Regions from separate parts of the Phyllobacterium sp. UNC302MFCol5.2 genome, predicted to be linked through region 3. Evidence: predicted binding sites of a transcription regulator. Region 3 holds the regulator's gene; each other region holds the start of a gene.
What was found. Region 3 encodes LexA, which represses DNA repair genes until DNA is damaged. Its sites were predicted from a motif close to TGTTCNNNNTGTGTTCNG; they were not measured.
Positions count from the first base shown of each region.

Region 1: the regulator LexA is predicted to act here: its motif matches at 3,441-3,458, upstream of BR48_RS0102820 (sel1 repeat family protein).
Region 2: the regulator LexA is predicted to act here: its motif matches at 1,351-1,368, upstream of recA (recombinase RecA).

Region 1 is NZ_JMLL01000010.1:181,809-188,870, forward strand. It holds gene BR48_RS0102805 (acetyl/propionyl/methylcrotonyl-CoA carboxylase subunit alpha) at 1-1,921, shown strand, start outside; gene BR48_RS0102810 (DNA starvation/stationary phase protection protein) at 2,019-2,546, shown strand; gene BR48_RS0102815 (hypothetical protein) at 2,640-2,846, opposite strand; gene BR48_RS0102820 (sel1 repeat family protein) at 3,017-3,283, opposite strand; gene BR48_RS0102825 (DUF2147 domain-containing protein) at 3,734-4,081, shown strand; gene bla (class A beta-lactamase) at 5,137-6,027, opposite strand; gene BR48_RS0102835 (GFA family protein) at 6,195-6,596, shown strand.
Region 2 is NZ_JMLL01000011.1:299,873-306,934, reverse strand. It holds gene BR48_RS0112790 (pseudouridine-5'-phosphate glycosidase) at 1-208, opposite strand, end outside; gene BR48_RS0112785 (carbohydrate kinase family protein) at 223-1,173, opposite strand; gene recA (recombinase RecA) at 1,491-2,582, shown strand; gene alaS (alanine--tRNA ligase) at 2,834-5,497, shown strand; gene BR48_RS0112770 (YciI family protein) at 5,918-6,232, opposite strand; gene BR48_RS0112765 (NADP-dependent isocitrate dehydrogenase) at 6,385-7,062, opposite strand, start outside.
Region 3 is NZ_JMLL01000013.1:304,598-311,659, reverse strand. It holds gene BR48_RS24920 (hypothetical protein) at 1-2,635, shown strand, start outside; gene lexA (transcriptional repressor LexA) at 2,801-3,520, shown strand; gene BR48_RS24915 (ComEC/Rec2 family competence protein) at 3,514-5,817, opposite strand; gene gltX (glutamate--tRNA ligase) at 6,075-7,062, shown strand, end outside.

The DNA.
Region 1 (7,062 bases), on a different contig from region 3:
AGCGGTCTATTCCGATGCGGACGCCCATGCGCTGCATGTCGGCATGGCCGATGAGGCCGTGAATATCGGTCCGGCGCCGGTCACCGACAGTTATCTTCGCGCCGACCACATCATCAAGGCGGCGCTCGATACGGGAGCCGAAGCAATCCACCCCGGCTACGGTTTCCTTTCGGAAAATCCCGGTTTCGTTGATGCCGTGGTCAAGGCCGGCCTCGTCTTCATCGGGCCCTCGGCGGATTCGATCCGCGCGATGGGTCTGAAGGACGCGGCGAAGCGTCTGATGGAAAAGGCCGGCGTCCCCGTCGTCCCGGGCTATCACGGCGAGGCGCAGGAACTCGTCGTGCTCGCATCCAAAGCGCGTGAAATCGGTTATCCGGTGCTGATCAAGGCCCGCGCTGGCGGCGGCGGCAAGGGCATGCGCAAGGTCGACAGTCCCGACGACTTCGCCGAAGCCCTCGGTAGCGCCCGCCGCGAGGCCAAGAGTGCCTTCGGCGACGACCGGGTTCTCGTCGAAAAATACATCGCGAAGCCCCGGCATATCGAAGTGCAGGTCTTCGGCGACAATCATGGCAATGCCGTTCACCTTTACGAGCGCGATTGCTCGCTGCAACGCCGGCATCAGAAAGTGATCGAGGAGGCTCCTGCCCCCGGAATAACCGCGGAAATGCGCGAGGCGATGACCGGAGCCGCGGTCAAGGCGGCGCAGGCCATCAAATATTCCGGCGCAGGCACGATTGAGTTCATCGTCGACGCAACGGAAGGCCTGCGGCCCGACCGCTTCTGGTTCATGGAGATGAACACGCGCCTTCAGGTCGAACATCCCGTGACGGAAATGGTCACAGGTCTCGACCTTGTGGAATGGCAATTGCGTGTGGCTGCCGGCGAGAAGCTGCCATTGGCTCAAGAGAATATCCCTCTCAACGGCCATTCCATCGAGGCTCGCCTCTATGCCGAGGATCCCGCAAAGAGCTTCCTGCCTGCCACCGGGACGCTTTATCATCTCGCTTTCCCCAATGCCGTCAAGGACGGCGCGGTACGGGTCGAGACCGGGGTTCGCAGCGGCGACGAGATTTCGCCGTTCTACGATCCGATGATCGCCAAGCTTGTGGTTCACGGCGCGGATCGGGCTGCCGCGCTCCGTGCGATGCAAAACGCGCTGAGCGAGACGGAAGTCGCCGGGACGGTTACGAACACGGCTTTTCTCGCGGCGCTGGTGCGGCATCCCGGATTTGCCGCAGGCGATGTCGATACGGGGCTGATCGACCGCGATCTTGCCGGGCTTATCGCGCCTGTTGCGATTGAAGCAGGGGCGAAGGAACTCGCCATTCTCTTTGCAAGCGGCCTGCTCAAGCGCCCGGTTTCCACCGATCCCTGGACCGCCTTGCGCGGTTACAGCCATCATGCAGCCCTCGCCTATCCTTTGGTGCTTGAGGAAAACGGAGCGATCACTCGTTACGAGGTGTCGGTTCTCGGCGATGAGCGATACAGAATTTCCAGTCCCGCCGATATGCAGGAACTGCGCGTTCGCCATGGACCGGCCACGTGGCATGTCACCGGCAAGGGCATCAATGTTCACGCCAAGGCCATGACGATACCGCATGGGGTCGCGGTGCTTGCCAAGGGCGCGGCGGCGACGTTCAGCGTTGCCGACCCGTTTCTCCTTGCCGAAGCGGCAGGCGGTGGAGGCGATCGCCTTGCCGCGCCAATGCCGGGCCTCGTGAAATCTGTGCGCTTTGCGGCGGGCGATCAGGTCAAGAAGGGGCAGGTTTTGCTCGTACTCGAAGCCATGAAGATGGAGCATTCTATTACCGCACCGCATGATGGCAGGATCGCCGAAATTGCCAGCGAAGGCACGCAGGTCAAAGAGAAGTCGTCGCTCGTGCGGTTTGAAGACGCGGGCAATGATTCTTCAAAGATTTGAGGCAGCAAGCACGTCTTCGGCATGCTAGGAAAGTGGCGCGGAGCCCGCAGCAGCGGGCGCCGGGCTATGTTCCCGCCTTTAATTCAGGAGATTACCTATGGCCACAAAATCCCTCCAGACGATAAAGCGCGCGCCCCTCGCCACCCCTACCGACCTTGGGGAAAAGGCGACGCGCGATATTTCCGCCGCCGTCAATGCGCTGCTTGCCGATACATTCGCGCTTTACATGAAAACCAAGAATTTTCACTGGCACATGAGCGGCCCGCATTTTCGCGACTATCATCTGATGCTCGACGAGCAGGGCGAACAGATCTTCGCCATGACCGACGTTCTTGCCGAACGCGTCCGCAAGATCGGCGGCACCACGCTCAAGTCGATCGGGCAGATTTCGTCGAAACAGCGCCTTCTCGACAATGACGCGAATTTCGTGACGCCTGAAGACATGATCGCCGAGCTACGCGACGATACAAAGAGCTTCATCGGCTATCTGCGCCAGGTGCATGAGCTTTGCAGCGAATACAATGACAGCGCCACGACCAGCATCATAGAGAACTATATCGACGAGTCCGAGCGGCGCCATTGGTTCCTGTTTGAAGCATCGCGCGTCGGCCCGGCTGGCGTCTGATCGATCCGTTACGGATAACCCCGGCCGTCCCGGCGGCCGGTTTGTTTCCGTGATCTCCCCCGGCAGACCGATACTATCCAAACAAGACGTGCTCTAATCGTTTGCCTTGGCCAGCCTTGCCAGCTGCGCGCGGCCTTGCGTCTCAACAATCATGGTCTCGACCGATGAAATGTTGAGGGCCAGCGTTGCGATCTTCTGCAAAGTATTGTTGTCAGGAAATGTCTTGGTCTTGGCTGAGCTCGTTATCAACTGCCTTTGGGCAGCCGTGAGCCTAGCGAGCAATTCTTCGAGTTCATCCATGAATGTCCGTCCGCCGTGGTTGCAATAAATACAATACTTATAGTTGTAGCGTAGCAGTATGGCCAACTTATACTGTAATCACAATCTTGTGTCCATCCACGGCTGGCAATCTAGCCATAGAGTGCAGACGAGAATTTTCTACACGCTAAGGTTGTGTCCATTCCGACAGATCAGTGTGCCGTCATCCATTCGCGGGCTTCGCGCAGGGCGGTTGCGAGATCAATCTTGGACATTGTCTTGCCAAGTTCGGCCCGCAGTTCCGCGGCGCGATCGCAGCCCTTGATGGCGGCGATGTTGAACCATTTGTGCGCGGCCACCAGGTCGATGGCGCAATCGCGACCGGTCGCATACATGATGCCCATTTCGAAGAGGATGTCGGTCTGGGCGGAGCCACCGGCGTCGCCGGTTTCGACAGTCTGAAGATCAAAGCGTGCCATTTCAGTCAAACCCCTTGTTGAACCAAATTCGCGTCGAACGAAAAGCCCTGTTAGACTTCTGAGAACCGCCATTTGTTTGTTTCGGCGTGCTCTTTCGATGCTTTCGAGAATGAACGATAGGCTTGAAATTGCTGTTAAAAGCCATGATTAACCGCGCACAAACAAAACAAAAACAACTCGTAAACTTCGCAATTCATTAAATATAGCACGCCAGCAATTGCAGGCATTTGCCGCAAATTTGCCTAAAATCGGATCTGCCGGCCTGAAGAGTTTGATAACCAAACGCGCGGTTTGCGAATCTGAACTTCGGCAATTCACCCGAGCGCCACGCCGTTTAAAACAGGCGGATTTCTGACCGGGCCGCTTTCATTCACTGATATTTTGATTTACGTTTACGTATGCGTAAGAAAGGCGATGCTGGAGAGATCGCCTCGTATCGGGAGGAAATTCATGAAGCGCAATATAGTTTTGGCCTGCACTGGCTTTGTCCTTATGGCTGGCCCTGCCCTTGCAGAAGAAGCGATCGTCGGATCGTGGAAGCGGCCAAACGGCACCATCATTCAATATTCGTCCTGTGGGACAGATACCTATTGCGGCACGGTGATGACCGGCGAATACAAGGGAAAGTCGATCGGCTCGATGTCCGGCAAGAGCGGTTCCTACAAGGGCACGGTCAACAAGCTCGACGAGGGCAAGACCTATAATGGCAAGGCGACGGCAACCGGGGCGACCCTTTCGCTTTCAGGCTGTGTCATGGGCGGGCTCATCTGCAAGAGCGAGAGCCTGACGCGCCAGTAGAGGTCGGGTGGGGTAGACTTTCGTGAGCCGGGTAGCGGCGCTCCTCGCGTGCGTTTGCGTTATCCACCCTCTTTGAGCTCTTGACCCGAGGACCCATTCTTCCTTCGCGGGGCAAACAGCGTCGACGATGGATCCTCGGGACAAGGGCCCGAGGATGACGGAAGTGAGGGGAGCCAGAGGGACGTCCTCCCTCCGTGGCAGAACAGCGCCCGCGGTGACGGCAGTGCAGACTGCCGAAGGATGGAGGAAGTGGAACAGGCCCAAGGTGACGGCAGTGGGTCAGTCCGCCGTCTGCACTCTCCCGTCCGATGTTTATCCGTAGGACGGAGTCGAATGAGCGGACTTCGATGGCTGAGTGGCGGCAATCCTCGCATAAATTCCCATCATCCACCCTCTCCGCCGTCATCCTCGGGCGTTAGACCCGAGGACCCATTCTTTCTTCGTGGGCAGACAGCGTCCGCGATGGATCCTCGGGACAAGGGCCCGAGGATGACGGAAGTGAGGGGAGCCAGAGGGACGTTCTCCCTCCGTGGCCGAACAGCGTCCGCGGTGACGGCAGTGCAGACTGCCGAAGGATGGAGGACGTGAGCACGGCCACCGGTGACGGTAGTGGGTCAGTCCGCCGTCTGCACTCCCCCGTCCGATGTTTATCCATAGGACGGAGTCGAACGAGCGGACTTCGATGGCTGAGTGGCGGAGCTTCTCGCATAAATTCCCATCATCCACCCTCTCCGCCGTCATCCTCGGGCGTTAGCCCCGAGGACCCACTCTTCCCTTCGCGGCGCAAACAGCGTCGACGATGGATCCTCGGGACAAGGGCCCGAGGAAGACAGAGAGGAGATCCCGTGGATGGCGGCAGTGGGGGGAGCCCAAGGATAGCGGAAAACGAGAACGGCCCGAGGCGACGCAGTGCAGATGACCCTTTTTGACGCAAGTGGGGACCGCCGGGGGATAACCGCCGTGGGAATCGTACGGCACACTTGGCGCTGATAACAACAGGGACCACTCTGCCCGCGTTCTGTTTGAGCGGCGACCGGATCGCCGCCCAGCAAATCTCAGATGTTCTCAGCGACCAGGCTTGCCACCTTCCGGTGAATTTCATTCCGGCTATCCGCAGTTCCCTTCGGATCGTAGAGATAGACGGCCAGCAGGATCGGCTTGCGGCTTGGCGGCCAGATCACGGCGATATCATTGGCCATGCCGCTGTCGCTGGTACCGGTTTTGTCGCCGACGCTCCAGCCCTTGGGCAAGCCGCCGCGCAGACGTTTGTCGCCGGTCTTGTTCGCAAGCAGCCACTCGATGAGTTGATCGCGTGAGGATTTCGCCAGCGCGTTGCCGAGAACCGTTTTCTGCAGATCTTTCAAAATGTGCGCCGGCGTAATGGTGTCACGCGGATCGCCGGGCGCCGCCTCGTTCAGTTCTGTCTCGCGCCGGTCCAGTCGAAACGTCGCATCGCCGAGGCTGCGCGCATATTGTGTCAGACCTTTCGGTCCGCCGAGATTGTCCAGCAGGAGATTGCCGGCGGTATTGTCGCTCAACGTGATCGCAGCTTCGCAGAGTGCAGCAAGGGTCATGCCCTCGTCGACATGCTTTCCCGTGGCGGGCGAGCCGGCAACAAGGTCGCCCTTGCCATATTTAATGACCCGGTCAAGTTTTTCTTCCTTGCGATCGACTTTCGCCAGTACCGCTGCCGCGGCCAGGAACTTGAACGTGCTGCACATCGCAAAGCGCTCATGCGCGCGGTATTCGATCTTGCTGTCGCTCGCCGTGTCGAGTGCTGCAACCCCAAGGCGTGCACCGGTCTTTTCGTCTAGCCCCTTGAACGCCGCATCGAGATCAACCCTTTCGGCCGGCGCGGCATAGGCCAAAGCCCTCGGCAACGCCAATGCCGGTATCACCAGCATCGATCCGAGCAATGCTCCGCGGCGGGTAATTGAACCACTCATTTCATATCTCCATGTCTTACAAACCGACTGCGCGATTCACGCGTGGCGAAAGCTGCGATCCGAACTGGCAAATTCCGTGGAGAAACTGTGACGAAAAAGAGCGTCTGAACTTGACCAACAGTAAACCTTTAGGTTATTTAACTTATTGGTAAATTTAGGAGGGAACGATGCGAAAGACCTATCATGGGAGCTGTCATTGCGGGGTGGTTCGTTTCGAGGCCGACATCGACCTCACCCAGGGCACCAGCAAGTGCAATTGTTCGATCTGTGCCAAAGGCCGTTTCTGGAAGGTGATCGTCGGCGGCGATGAGCTCCGTGTCGTTACGGGGTCAGAAAAATTGATCGCGTATCGTTTTGGCGGCGGCGCAATTACCCATTTCTTTTGCGACACATGCGGCATGAAACCGTTCGGTCAGGGCGAGATGGAAAGCATGGGAAAGTTCTATGGCGTCAATGTCGCCTGCCTCGATGATATGCCTGTCAAAGACCTGGTAGCGGCGCCCTTGGAGTATCAGGATGGGCTCCACGACCACTGGGAACGGCGGCCGCAGGAAGTGCGCCATCTTTAGATGGAATTTTGAGTTCTAAAAAAATGAACGAGCAAAAACAACACTCTACGCCGTGAAAAGCCCTTTATTTACAGCATATTAGACTAATGTCTAATTGTTTCGAACAATTCCCCCGGCTATAAAGAAATCGATTTTAGCGTGTAGTTGTTTTCGAAATGCACTGTTGTTGACCACCTTTATCCTGCGGTTGCTGGTGTCTTAAGTATCCAGTCGTTTATGTGCAAACCCTCCCTGCACATAAAGCCGAAATTTCGGGAGGATCAGGGATAGAATGGTGCGTAGGCCATTCCTTTCTTGAGGCATGTGCCCGAACTTTTGTCGGGCAGGCAACCGCAGGACCAATGCGCTCGAGCAGCTCCTTCGCTGGTTACGGGCAAAAAGACAGGCAGCCATGGAAGTCCCCCCATGGCTGCCTTTTTCTTGTGGTGGATGAGTTTCCCGTGCCTGGTCGCAGCGATTTTGCGGC
Region 2 (7,062 bases), on a different contig from region 3:
TCTTGAGCCGGCCGTCGACAATGGCAATCGTCGCTGGAACAGCGCCTTCTTCCGCAATGATGGCCTCGACATCTGCGGCCATGCGGCTGTTGTCGGGATAGGGCATGCCATGAGTGATGATTGTGCTTTCCAGCGCGACAACCGGCTTGCCCGCATCAAGTGCCTGCTCGACCTCGGGGGCAATATCGGTAAAGGGATTGAGGGTCATGTCGGCTCCTTTGATCAACGCAGCAGGGTCGCATCGGGTATCAAGGAAAGCGCTGCGTCGAATTCCTCGGGGGTAAAGATCGGGCTGGCGGAATGTGTCTTCAATGTCAGCATCGACGCGGTCATACCTTGACGGACTGCCTCGTGAAACGCGACACCTTGCATCAGCCCGGCAATCGTTCCGCCGGCAAGCGCGTCACCTGCGCCGGTCACATCAGCAATCCCGTCGACGCCAGGCGGTTCGAGTGTATAGGCTAGATCGTTATGGTAGGCGAGGGTGGGACCGGCGCCATTGCTGATGACGGCGACTTGAAGGCCCGCCGCGCGCAACGCTGCGCAGATTTCCTTTAGCTCCGCCGATTGGCCAAGGCCTGTCAGGGCCAATGCTTCACGGCGGTTCATGAAAAGGCAGTTGAGATTGCCAAGGATCGTGCGCAGGCGCACCGCCTTTGCCGGGGATATCGCCAGGGCATAGATCGGCCGATGTTCCGCAAGGCCCGCAAGCCTTTCCAGCGCATCGGCCGGAAGGTTGGCATCACAAAATATGGCGTCGGCCGCTGCCACGGCATCGCGCACCTTCCGCCGGCGCAGTTGCCGAGGGAGCGCGACTTCATAAAGCGCCATGTCGGCGATTGCGGCGACGACATCGCCATGTTCGTCGAGGATTGCCGTATAGCTCGGCGTCGCCCGGTCCATGAAGACGACGGAGCTATCGATGATGCCGGCTGACTCGATCGCTGCGCTAATCGTCTCGCCGATACGGTCGCCGCCGCGTATGGACAGGAGTTCAGCTGCGATGCCGCGCTGCATCGCCAGCCTTAACGCATTGAAGACACCGCCGCCCGGCTCTTCGCGCATGATACCGGGGTTTGAAGCGCCGGGCACAAACGGTACTGTGCTTTGGCCGCGCCGGTCGAGATGGGCGCCGCCAACAGCAAAGAGCAGCGGTTTGTTGCCTGACGTCATGGGTGATTGCTTGTCCGATTTAAAACCACGGATTGAAGGGCTGGCGTTGCGCTACTTCTCTAAAGTGTCAGTCGGACAGGCGCAATAATCCGGCCGATTCGATTTTCGCAACTTCGGTTTGTCCGGCAACGCCTGGAAACAGCGGAAAGCTTGCCTGACAGCATGTCGCGCCCGTACAAGAACATTTTACGAACATTTTGAAGTTATGTGTTTATTTCAATAACTTATGTCTATTGCAAAATGAGAACAAAACAGATACAAATAAGTTCATCAGAAGCGACATCCGGACTTCATGCACAACACAGGGGTAGTGTAACATGGCTCAAAATTCATTGCGGTTGGTTGAGGGTAATTCGGTGGATAAAACGAAAGCGCTGGATGCGGCATTGTCCCAGATCGAGAGGGCCTTTGGAAAGGGCTCGATCATGCGGCTTGGCCGCAACGAGCAGGTTGTGGAGATCGAAACGGTTCCGACCGGCTCGCTGTCGCTCGATATTGCCCTTGGCGTCGGCGGATTGCCGAAAGGCCGCATCGTCGAGATTTACGGGCCTGAAAGCTCAGGTAAGACCACGCTTGCCCTGCATACGATCGCCGAAGCCCAGAAGAAGGGCGGCATTTGCGCCTTTGTCGATGCCGAGCACGCGCTTGACCCCGTCTATGCCCGCAAGCTTGGCGTTGATCTTGAGAACCTTCTGATCTCGCAGCCGGATACGGGCGAGCAGGCGCTTGAAATTACCGATACGCTGGTGCGATCCGGCGCCATCGACGTTCTCGTCGTCGATTCCGTTGCTGCGCTGACGCCCCGGGCGGAAATCGAGGGCGAGATGGGCGATTCCCTGCCGGGTCTGCAGGCCCGCCTGATGAGCCAGGCGCTGCGCAAGCTCACCGCATCGATTTCCCGTTCCAACTGCATGGTCATCTTCATCAACCAGATCCGCATGAAGATCGGCGTGATGTTTGGTTCGCCAGAAACGACGACGGGCGGCAATGCGCTGAAGTTCTATGCATCTGTTCGCCTCGATATCCGCCGCATCGGATCGCTCAAGGAGCGTGACGAGGTCGTTGGCAACCAGACGCGCGTCAAGGTCGTCAAAAACAAGCTGGCGCCGCCCTTCAAGCAGGTCGAGTTCGACATCATGTATGGCGAGGGCGTCTCGAAGACGGGCGAGCTGGTCGATCTTGGCGTCAAGGCCGGCATTGTCGAAAAATCTGGTTCATGGTTCTCCTATAATTCGCAGCGCCTCGGCCAGGGCCGCGACAACGCGAAACTGTTCCTGAAGGAGAATCCGGAAATAGCCAATGAGATCGAACTGGCGTTGCGCCAGAATGCCGGTCTCATTGCCGAGCAGATGCTCGACAAGAATGTCGGGGAAGTAGAGGACGACGAACCCGACGCCGCCGAAGGCTGAGCCGCCTCCAGATATTGACTGAGGATTTGAGACCCGCGGCCGGTGACGGCTGCGGGTCTTGGCATTTTGCCGTCGCCAATTCCCTGGCCGGTCGCGCTTTGGCTTGGCCAATTCCCTGGCCGGTCGCACGTCGCGGCAATAGGGATTTTCTGGACAGCACGCAGCCCTGTCGCTACAAGCGTTTCGTTCCGCTCCTTCGCTAAGAATGGGGCTAATTCCATTTGGATATAAGAAGTCAGAAGGCAAGCAGCATGAGTGGCGTCAACGAGATCCGGTCGACATTTCTGAACTATTTCAAGAAGAACGGCCATGAGATCGTGGCGTCGAGCCCGCTCGTGCCGCGCAATGACCCGACGCTGATGTTCACCAATGCGGGCATGGTGCAGTTCAAGAATGTTTTCACCGGCATCGAGCACCGTCCCTATAATCGGGCGACGACATCGCAGAAATGCGTGCGCGCCGGCGGCAAGCACAATGACCTCGACAATGTCGGCTATACGGCGCGTCACCATACCTTCTTTGAAATGCTCGGCAATTTTTCCTTTGGCGATTACTTCAAGGAAGAGGCGATCTCGCTTGCGTGGAACCTTATCACCAGGGAGTTCGGGCTTCCAAAGGACAAGCTGACGGTAACCGTCTACCACACGGACGATGCAGCGGCAGGTTTCTGGAAGAAGATCGCCGGGCTTCCGGAAGAGAAAATCATCCGCATCGCCACGAGCGATAATTTCTGGGCGATGGGCGATACGGGTCCTTGCGGTCCGTGCTCGGAAATCTTCTACGATCACGGTTCTGAAATCTGGGGCGGCCCTCCCGGCAGCGCCGATGAGGATGGCGACCGTTTCATCGAAATCTGGAACCTCGTCTTCATGCAGTTCGAGCAGGTGACGAAGGAGCAGCGCATCGATCTGCCGCGCCCATCGATCGATACCGGCATGGGCCTCGAGCGCCTTGCCGCTGTGCTTCAGGGCAAGCACGACAATTACGACATCGATCTATTCCAGACGCTGATCCACGCATCCGAGGAGGCAACGGGAGTAAAGGCCGAGGGTAAGTTCCGCGCCAGCCACCGGGTTATTGCCGATCACCTGCGCTCCTCAAGCTTTCTTATCGCTGATGGCGTGTTGCCGTCGAACGAGGGTCGCGGCTATGTGCTGCGCCGCATCATGCGCCGCGCCATGCGTCATGCGCAGCTCCTTGGCGCACGCGAGCCTCTGATGTGGCGGCTGTTGCCGGCGCTGGTGCGCGAAATGGGCCAAGCCTATCCCGAACTCGTGCGTGCCGAAGCATTGATCTCGGAAACGCTCAAGCTCGAAGAAAAGCGCTTCCGCAAGACCCTCGATCGCGGGCTCGGCCTCCTCGGCGAAGCGACCGAATCCCTCGGTGAGGGCGACAAGCTCGATGGCGAGACCGCGTTCAAGCTCTACGACACGTACGGTTTCCCGCTCGACCTGACGCAGGATGCGCTGCGCCAGCGCGGCATCGGCGTCGACACGGAAGCCTTCGATGCGGCCATGGAAAGGCAGAAAGCGGAGGCGCGCGCGAGCTGGGCGGGTTCCGGCGATGCGGCGACCGAGACCGTATGGTTCTCGGTGCGCGACAAGGTGGGTGCCACCGAATTTCTCGGCTATGAGACCGAGCAGGCCGAAGGCGTCATAACCGCGCTCGTTGAGAACGGTGCGAGCGTCGAAACGGCGGGCGAAGGCGATGCTGTGGCAGTCGTTGTCAACCAGACGCCTTTCTATGGCGAATCCGGCGGACAGCAGGGCGATACCGGAACGATCACCGGCGACGGCCTTGTCATCGAGATCAGCGATACGCAGAAGAAGAATGACGGCGTCTTCGTCCACATCGGCAAGGTGACGAAGGGAACGGCGAAGGTCGGTGCCCCGGTCGAACTTATCGTCGACAAAGCACGCCGCACCCGCATCCGCTCCAACCATTCGGCAACGCACCTGTTGCATGAGGCGCTGCGCGAAACGCTCGGCACCCATGTTGCCCAGAAGGGCTCGCTTGTTGCTCCGGACCGGCTGCGTTTCGATTTTTCGCACCCGAAGCCGATTTCTGACAAGGAACTTGCGGCAATCGAAGATATCGCCAATGAGATCGTGTTGCAGAACGCGCCGGTATCGACGCGCCTCATGGCGGTCGACGATGCGATTGCCGAAGGCGCTATGGCGCTCTTCGGTGAAAAATACGGCGATGAGGTTCGCGTCGTCTCCATGGGCACGGCTGTGCGAGGCGACAAGGCCGGAAAAAGCTACTCCACCGAGCTTTGCGGCGGCACGCATGTACGCGCCACGGGTGATATCGGGCTCATTCGCGTGGTCTCTGAAGGCGCTGTTGCTGCTGGCGTGCGCCGCCTCGAGGCGCTGACCGGAGAAGCTGCGCGGCGCTATCTCGAGGAGCAGGATGACCGCGTCAAGGCAATCGCGTCGGTTCTGAAGGCGACGCCGGCCGATGCGCTGGCCCGGGTGACGGCGCTGGTCGATGAACGCCGCAAGCTCGAACGCGAGCTTACCGAAGCCCGCAAGCAATTGGCTCTTGGCGGCGGTTCTTCCGGAGCCGCAGGCGGCGCGCCGGAGACGGTCAACGGTGTCGGCTTCATCGGCAAGGTGGTGAGCGGCGTCAATCCGCGCGACCTGAAGCCGCTCGCCGATGATGCCAAGAAGAGCGTCGGCTCGGGGGTCGTGACCTTCGTCGGCGTCTCCGAAGATGGCAAGGCGAGCGCGGTTGTCGGGGTCACCGAGGATTTGATAGGCAAGTACAGCGCCGTCGATCTCGTCCGCATTGCGTCCGCCGCTCTTGGCGGCGCAGGCGGCGGCGGCCGGCCCGACATGGCCCAGGCCGGCGGCCCGGATGGCGCAAAGGCGGAAGACGCGATTTCGGCCGTCCGCCAGGCGCTCGGCGCCTAGATTCGCGTACCCGGTCATGCTGCTGTATGACCGGGCCAACTCGCCGCTATGCGTATTATACTTATTGGCAATAGTACGGCGTTAAAATGCTCTTGCTTCTTCAAGCGATGCGTGATGTAATTCTTAAATAGTATTTGGGTTATTAAGTTTTTGGATTAGTATAAGCACTAAAACGACAGTGACTGTTACGGAAGCACCGATTGATATTGGCCGGTTGAAGTTTTATTATTTGTTGTTTGTACGAAGAATTTCCGGAGCGGCACTTCCATTGCTGGAACAAAGGAGCAGGTTCGCTGAGGTTGCTGCCGCTCCGACCTTTACTGCCGCTCTGACATGTGCCGCAGCGACAGCTACTCCACCTCGGCAAAACGCGGTCGGGGCCGGGGAAGCGGGTTCAGGCAACGAAAGCTGGCGCCGCGCTTACTCCTCGCGCGGAGCCTGTGCAGCCGCGATATGCATGGGCGCTATCGTATAGCTGTTGAGGCCAGCGAGTACGGTCGGGTCGTTGTCGCCGAAGCGGACCGCTTCCGCATGATCATTTACCTCAAGAAGAGCGAGCCCGAAGCTGCCGTCGGGCTCATGCACCGGGCCATAGGCAAGGACAAAGCCCTCGTTGAAACATTCCTGCACATAGCTTGCGTGCTGGCGCATCAGCTCTTGCTCGTCATCGTCCATGTCGTCCGCAAAGGTCGGCCGTGGCGGGATCAGGCGGAAAAAGAACTGCTGCTTGCTCATCTTCGGTCCCCTCGGGTGATCATAGCATCACGCATAATACCCAAAACAGCGCTTTTTGGCGCGCCATTTTCGCATCGCTCATTCGCGAAGCGCACAAACAAAAAGAGCTCCGGTTTTCACCGGAGCTCTTAGCATTGATGCTTTCAGATGGCTTAGGCAGCCATCGCCTTCGACAGGTTTTCGTTGATCTTGTCGAGGAAGCCGGTGGTCGACAGCCAGGGCTGATCCGGACCGATCAGGAGCGCGAGGTCCTTGGTCATGTAACCGGCTTCGACTGTGTCGACGCAGACCTTCTCCAGCGTGTGGCTGAAGCGCTCGAGCTCGGCATTGCCATCGAGCTTGGCGCGATGCGCAAGGCCGCGGGTCCAGGCAAAGATCGAAGCGATCGAGTTGGTCGATGTTTCTTCACCCTTCTGGTGCTGGCGATAGTGGCGGGTCACGGTGCCGTGGGCAGCTTCCGCTTCGACCGTCTTGCCATCCGGCGTCATCAGAACCGAGGTCATCAGGCCGAGCGAGCCGAAGCCCTGCGCGACGATGTCGGACTGCACGTCGCCGTCATAGTTCTTGCAGGCCCAGACATAGCCGCCGGACCACTTCAGGGCGGAAGCAACCATGTCGTCGATCAGGCGATGCTCGTAGAAGATCTTCTTTTCAGCAAACTTCGCCTTGAACTCTGCCTCGTAAACTTCCTGGAAGATGTCCTTGAAGCGGCCGTCATAGGCCTTGAGGATGGTGTTCTTGGTCGACAGATAGCAGGGAACGCCGCGATTATAGGCATAGTTGAACGAAGCGTGGGCGAAATCACGGATCGATTCATCGAGATTGTACAT
Region 3 (7,062 bases):
GATCAAGGGCAAATACCTTCTTACCGCCTCGGCCGACACCGGAGAAGACAGTCTCGATCATATGTTCCGTGGGCTCGATGCCAAGGATCCGCGGCAATTGCTGCGGCGGCTGGATCCGAACGACTATTACCCGATCTATGGTGACGATTCGACGGCGATCGATGACGCTCCGACCAAGGGCAAATTTTACGTGCGGCTCGAGCGCGGCGATAGCCAGGTCCTGTGGGGGAGCTATAAGGCGATCATCCAGGGCACGGAGTTCATGCGCTCGGACCGAGCGCTCTACGGCGCGAGCGCTGCCTATCGCTCGGAGAAGACGACACCGTTCGGAGAGCGCAACAGCGAGGTGACGCTCTATGCGGCGCAACCGGATACGCTGCCGCAACGCGACGAATTTCTCGGCACCGGCGGATCCGCCTATTTCATGCGCAGGCAGGACATAACGATCGGCTCCGAAACCGTGACGGTGGAAGTCCGCGATTCGACAACAGGACAGATCATCGAGCGGCGCACCTTGCGCTATGGCGAAGACTATTCGTTCGATTACCTGCAGGGCATGCTGATCCTGAAGCGGCCGCTTTCCTCTTCGACCGGCACGACGGGCCCGGTGCGCGAAGGCGCGCTTGGCGGGAACAAGCTCTATCTAGTATCGCAATACGAATACACGCCCATCGCCGGCGACCTTGACGGCTACGCCTATGGCGGACGGGCGCAGCAATGGTTCGACGACAAGGTTCGGGTCGGCATCACCGGCATGAACGAAAATACGGGCCTCGCCAACCAGAAGGCCTATGGCGCCGACATCAAGGTCCGCCATTCCGATACGACCTTCATCGAAGGCGAAATATCGCGGTCCGATGGACCGGGCTTCGGCACGTCCCGCTCCACCGATGGCGGGCTGACCCTGAGCGACGTGCAGACCACGGGCACGCGCGGCCGCCTGGCCACGGCGTGGCGCACACGGGCGCAGCTCGACCTGGAAGACATCAGCAAGAGCGGCATGAAGGGCACGCTCGGCGGGTACTACCAGGAAAAGGACGCGGGCTTCTCCACCCTTTCGGAACAGGTTGCGGCGGATCAGCGGATCTGGGGACTAGCGGCAGATATCGATATCACGAAAGATTCGAGCCTCGATCTTACCTATGACGATTTCAAGGAAGGTGAAGCGACTAATGATTTCTACGATCAGGCGGTCGGCGGCAGGTCCAAGCGTAAGGGCGCTGCCGCAATCAGCAAGCAACTGAACGAATACTGGAAAGCCTCTTTCGGCGTCACCTATCTCGAACTCAGTAATCCGCTCGCAACAGCTTCGAACAAGTCCGGCTATGACGGGTCGCGGCTCGATGCCGGCGCTCGTCTCGAATATGCACCCGATGCCGAACATACCTATTACGGCTTCGGACAAGGAACTTTGTCGCGATCCGGCGACATCGAGCGCGGCGACCGTCTTGGCGTCGGCGCCGAATATCAGCTCACCGAAAAGATCGGGCTAAACGGCGAAGTATCCTATGGCGCGACCGGGCTCGGCGCCCTCGCCGCCGTCACCTATGAGCCGACAGCGGAGGATAGTTACTATCTCGGCTACCGCCTCGACCCCGATCGCGCTTTCGACCTTGACCGAACCTACGATCTCGACGGGACTGATTACGGCGCGATCGTCATCGGCGCGCGCCGCAAGCTTGACGACTATTGGTCGACCTATGCTGAGAACAATTACGACCTGTTCGGGAGGCGCAATTCGCTCGCTCAAACCTACGGTGTCGTCTACACGCCCGATACCAGATGGACGGTCGATGGCGGGCTGGAGATCGGCACAGTCGAAGACGATACGATCGATCCCTCGACAAATCTCGAACGCTCCGATTTCGACCGCAAGGCGATCTCCCTGTCGGTCGGCTACAAGGATGAGGATCGCATTGCCGCGCGCATTCGCGGTGAGACGCGTTTTGAAGATTCCGACGATGATACCCGCGATCTCAACACCTACCTCTTCGCAACCGGATTCAGCTGGAAAACGAACGACAACTGGCGGCTGCTCGCCAATATCGATTCAGTACTCTCGGACTCGAACGGTGATGGTTCGTTCAGGGATGGCGACTATGTCGAAGCCTCGCTCGGCTATGCCTACCGTCCAATCACGAATGACCGGCTGAACGCCCTTTTCAAATACACCTGGCTTTACGATCTTCCGGGCGAGGATCAGGTCAGCGCGGTGACTGGCGACGAATACGGGCCGGCACAGCGCAGCAACATTCTTTCCGCCGATTTGACCTACGATCTCGTTCCCTGGCTGTCCGTCGGCGCGAAATATGGCTTCCGCTACGGCGAAGTGCGCGAGCGGCTTCAGGACGATCTCGACGCATTCTCCGATTGGCAGACTTCCTCGGCGCATCTTGGCATTGTTCGAACCGATTTTCATATCGTCAAGAAATGGGACGCCTTGCTGGAAGGGCGGGTTATGTACATGGCCGAGGCGGATACGACAGATCTTGGCGTGCTCACCGCCGTTTATCGCCACGTCGGTGACAACTTCAAGGTCGGCGTCGGCTATAATTTCGGGAATTTCTCCGACGATCTGCGCGACCTGACGCTCAACGACCGCGGTGTGTTCTTCAACGTCGTCGGCAAGTACTGACGCATCGGCGTTGTTCATCGCGCAGGTGCCGGCAACGGGCCAGATGCGCTATTTGGATATCGGCGCACTCTTTCTACACGACATATTAATACTTGTGGAACACAACTGGAACAGATAGTGTTTGTTCTGGTTTTGTTTTTCCGATTCCGTTTCGAAGGATCGCCGATGCTCACGCGTAAACAACACGAACTTCTGCTCTTTATCCATGAGCGTCTTAAGGAAACCGGCATCCCTCCATCCTTCGACGAGATGAAGGATGCATTGGACCTTGCGTCCAAATCAGGGATACATCGGCTGATAACAGCGCTCGAGGAACGAGGTTTCATTCGACGGCTTGCTAACCGTGCGCGGGCGCTGGAAGTCCTGCGCCTGCCGGATTCAATTGCGCCTGGTCTCAATGCGCAAAAGAAATTTTCGCCAAGCGTGATCGAGGGCAGCCTCGGCCGCAATGTCGCCCCCCCCCGCCCGCAGCCACGCGCTTCGGATGATGAGGGTGCGCCGACGATCGTCAACATACCCGTCATGGGCCGGATCGCGGCCGGTGTGCCAATATCGGCCATCCAGAATCAGACGCATATGATCGGCCTGCCGCCGGACATGATCGGCAGCGGGGAGCATTATGCGCTGGAGGTCAAGGGCGATTCAATGATCGAGGCGGGCATCTTCGACGGCGATACGGTCGTCATCCGGCGCGGCGACACCGCCAATCCCGGTGAAATCGTGGTTGCGCTTGTCGATGACGAAGAGGCAACCTTGAAGCGCTTTCGGCGCAAAGGGGCATCGATTGCTCTCGAAGCCGCCAATCCGGCCTATGAGACGCGCATATTCGGGCCGGATCGGGTGCGCGTGCAGGGCAAGCTGGTCGGTTTGATCCGCCGTTACTGACGTGTCGGGTTTTCCTGATCGTCTGCCGGTGGCTTGGTCTTTGCGGCACGCCGTTGCGGTTTTTGCTCCGCAAGATTGCGGGCGGTGCGGGAAAAAGCCCGATAGGCGTTCCATGGGCGCTGAGGGGAGCCCACGGCGTAGATAATGTTTGCAGACTGGAGGCGTGCCTGCAGTTGTTCTACAGCAAATGCAGCCGCATCAAGGCCGGACGGTGGATCGACCTTGTTGTCGCCGAACCTGATTTCTGCGGAACCGCGTAGCGCCAGGTCCTGCGCCGTAATTACAAGAACGTCCCCCGGCTCGCAGGTTGCTGTGGGACCGGTAAAGGCAAGGACGACGATATCGCCCTCGGCACAAGCCGTTGATTTTTTGGTCGGATCGTCCGTATAGGCGACGATCAGGCCGCCGGCTTCCCTCGCCAGGCACACGCCGTCGGCGCACTCAAATTGTCCATCGGCCGGCGATGAGCCATTCTTTGCCGGCGTTAGCACTTGAATTGCGCCGTACCCCTGCTGCCAGTTATCGAGGGTGAACCGGCTTGCTGTTGCGCGGTTCACCGCCAGCGCGTCATCAGGTGCACTCAAGGCAACGAGTTTGCCTTCTTCGGCAATCACTATATCCGGCGGACGTGCAGAGCGGAGCGGCACTATGGCCAATGCCATTACTGCAAATCCAACGAGCCGCAGCCGCGTTGTCAGCAACATGAGCAGGACCAGCCCCGCGGTCATCAAAAGCAGGCTCGTTTGCGGCATTGATCCGAAATTGCCGCTTGGCGAATGCGCGCTGACCATCTTCGCGATCGCAATGACCCATTCGATGCCGCGTTCCATGACAGCAAACGGCAGCCAATCGAGATCAAATGGCATCGCAAGAACAGCAAGCACCGCAAACGGCATCACAAAGATCGAGACAACGGGCAGCGCCAGCGCGTTGCCCACAAGCCCAAGCGGCGCTGTGTTGTTGAAATGGTATGCGGCGAAGATCGAGCTCGCCGTCCCGGCAACCAACGAAGTCATGGCGATAGCGCCGACATGGCTTGCCGCCATCATCGACAAACGCAGAAGCAATCCCTCGCCTTTCGTTCGGTTTGACCTGTTCTTTCGGCGCGATCTCCAGCCGTAATATGCAATGAGCGCGCCTGTCGCCGAATATGACATCTGGAAACTCGGTCCGAGAATTTCATGCGGAAGCAGCGCTATCGCGATCAAAGCGCCGATGGCGAGATTGCGCATGGAGATTGCCGCGCGATCGGCCATCATGGCAATGAGCATCACCGCCAGCATCACGAAACTGCGCTGTGCCGCTACGTCGGCGCCGGAGAGCAGGAGATAGAAACCGGAACCGGCAAGGGCGACGAATGCCGCCAGTTTTTTCATTGGATAGCGGGCTGCAAAGCCGGGAAAGAGGGCCATGCTGGCGCGAAGCGAGCCGACGATGATGCCGGCCACCAGCGCCATGTGAAATCCGGAAATTGAAAGAATGTGCGAAAGCCCGCTCAGTCGCATTGCGTCATTCGTCGCCTCGCTGATGCCGTCGCGCTGGCCGGTAATCAGCGAAGCCGCAATATCGCCGGGTTCCCCCTTGATGCGGGAAAGCACACGCTGCGTAAGTTGCTGGCGGATATTGGCGACCGTCTGCCAGGCTTGAGACGCAATCGCCTCATCGACCGGCGTTGCGGCCAGTTGAGGTTTGCCAAGGAAAAACCCATTTGCGCCTACGCCCTTATAGTAATTATTGAACGCAAAATCGTAATTGCCGGGCCGTACCGGACCTCGCTGCGGACGCAGGTGAACGAGGCCCTGCAGTCCCGCGCCAATTTTCATTCCTGCCGGCACGGATCGCGCCGACACGACAACCCGTTGCGGCGAATAGCGGAGCGTCGGCCGCTCGGTTGCAACAATATCGAGGGTGACGCGCCACCCGCCTCTTGCATCTCTGGCCATGGCCACAACGCGTCCGGTCAAACGGGTGGTAATGTCCGACCCCAGCATCCTCGTATCCGCACGCATGGTTTCGAGCTTGCCGGCGACCATTCCCGCGACAACGGCAACCGCAAAGGCGAGCGCCAGTCTGGTCCTCGGACGGGAATGTGCGAGCTGCATCAGCCCGACAAGCAGGGTCATCCCGAACAAAATAGCGCTCAGTCTCGGCTCCGCCGATGCGCCGAAATAGACGATGGCGCCGATGCCGCAACACACCGGAAGAAACAGAAACAGCGTGCCGCGCTCGATCTCCTGGCTAAAAAGCGTTGGCGCCGCGACGAAGGCGCGCCTTGTCGCCGCCATGGCAATCGCCATGGGTCGCCGATCCGCAGAGGGATCAGTCTCCCGCCCCAGAACGCCCGTTTTTGTCTCTGGATAGGTCGCAACGGCGTAACCAGTGTCGTGAGCACTGAAAAAGAATAGCCGCTCATCGATTTTTGATCTGGTCTGCGGCTCCTCCATTTGCCCCCAAGCACCAATACCCTTGCACCTCAGCGGCGCTATGCTACATGAACGCCAGATCAATTCGATTGGACGTTCGTCTGATAGCGCGACGCGTCCCTGGAGCTCCCATGTCGTCCCCTGTCGTTACACGTTTTGCCCCATCCCCTACCGGCTACCTCCACATTGGCGGTGCCCGCACGGCACTGTTCAACTGGCTCTATGCAAAGCATACGGGCGGCAAGATGCTGCTGCGGATCGAGGATACGGATCGCGAACGTTCGTCGGCGGCGGCGGTAACCGCCATCCTCGACGGCTTGACCTGGCTCGGCCTCGATTGGGATGGCGAGGCTGTATCCCAATACGCCCGCGCCGGTCGCCACCGCGAGGTCGCCGAGGAACTTGTTGCCAAGGGCAAAGCCTATTATTGCTACGCATCGCCGGCCGAGCTTGAAGAAATGCGCGAGAAAGCCCGCGCCGAAGGCCGGCCGCCGCGTTATGACGGACGCTGGCGCGACCGCGATCCCAAGGAAGCACCTGAGGGCATCAAGCCGGTCATTCGGGTCAAGGCGCCGCAGGAAGGCGAGACTGTCGTGCACGATCAGGTGCAGGGCGACGTACGTTTCCCGAACAAGGATCTCGACGATTTCATCATCTTGCGCTCCGATGGCACGCCTACCTATATGCATGCTGTAGTCGTTGACGACCACGACATGGGCGTTACGCATATCATTCGCGGTGACGACCACCTGACCAACGCAGCGCGTCAGACCGTCATTTACAACGCCATGGGTTGGGATGTACCGGTTATGGGCCATATTCCACTCATTCACGGCGCGGATGGCGCCAAGCTTTCGAAGCGCCACGGTGCGCTCGGGGTCGAGGCGTATCGCGCAATGGGCTACCTGCCCGCCGCACTGCGCAATTATCTCGTCCGCCTGGGTTGGAGCCACGGCGACGACGAGATCATGTCGGACGCACAGATGATCGAGTGGTTCGAGATATCGGACATTAATCGGGGCGCCTCCCGCTTCGATTTCCAGAAGCTCGAGGCAATTAACGGCCATTATATGCGCATCACTGACGATACCGCGTTGGTCGAAGCCATGATCGCCATCC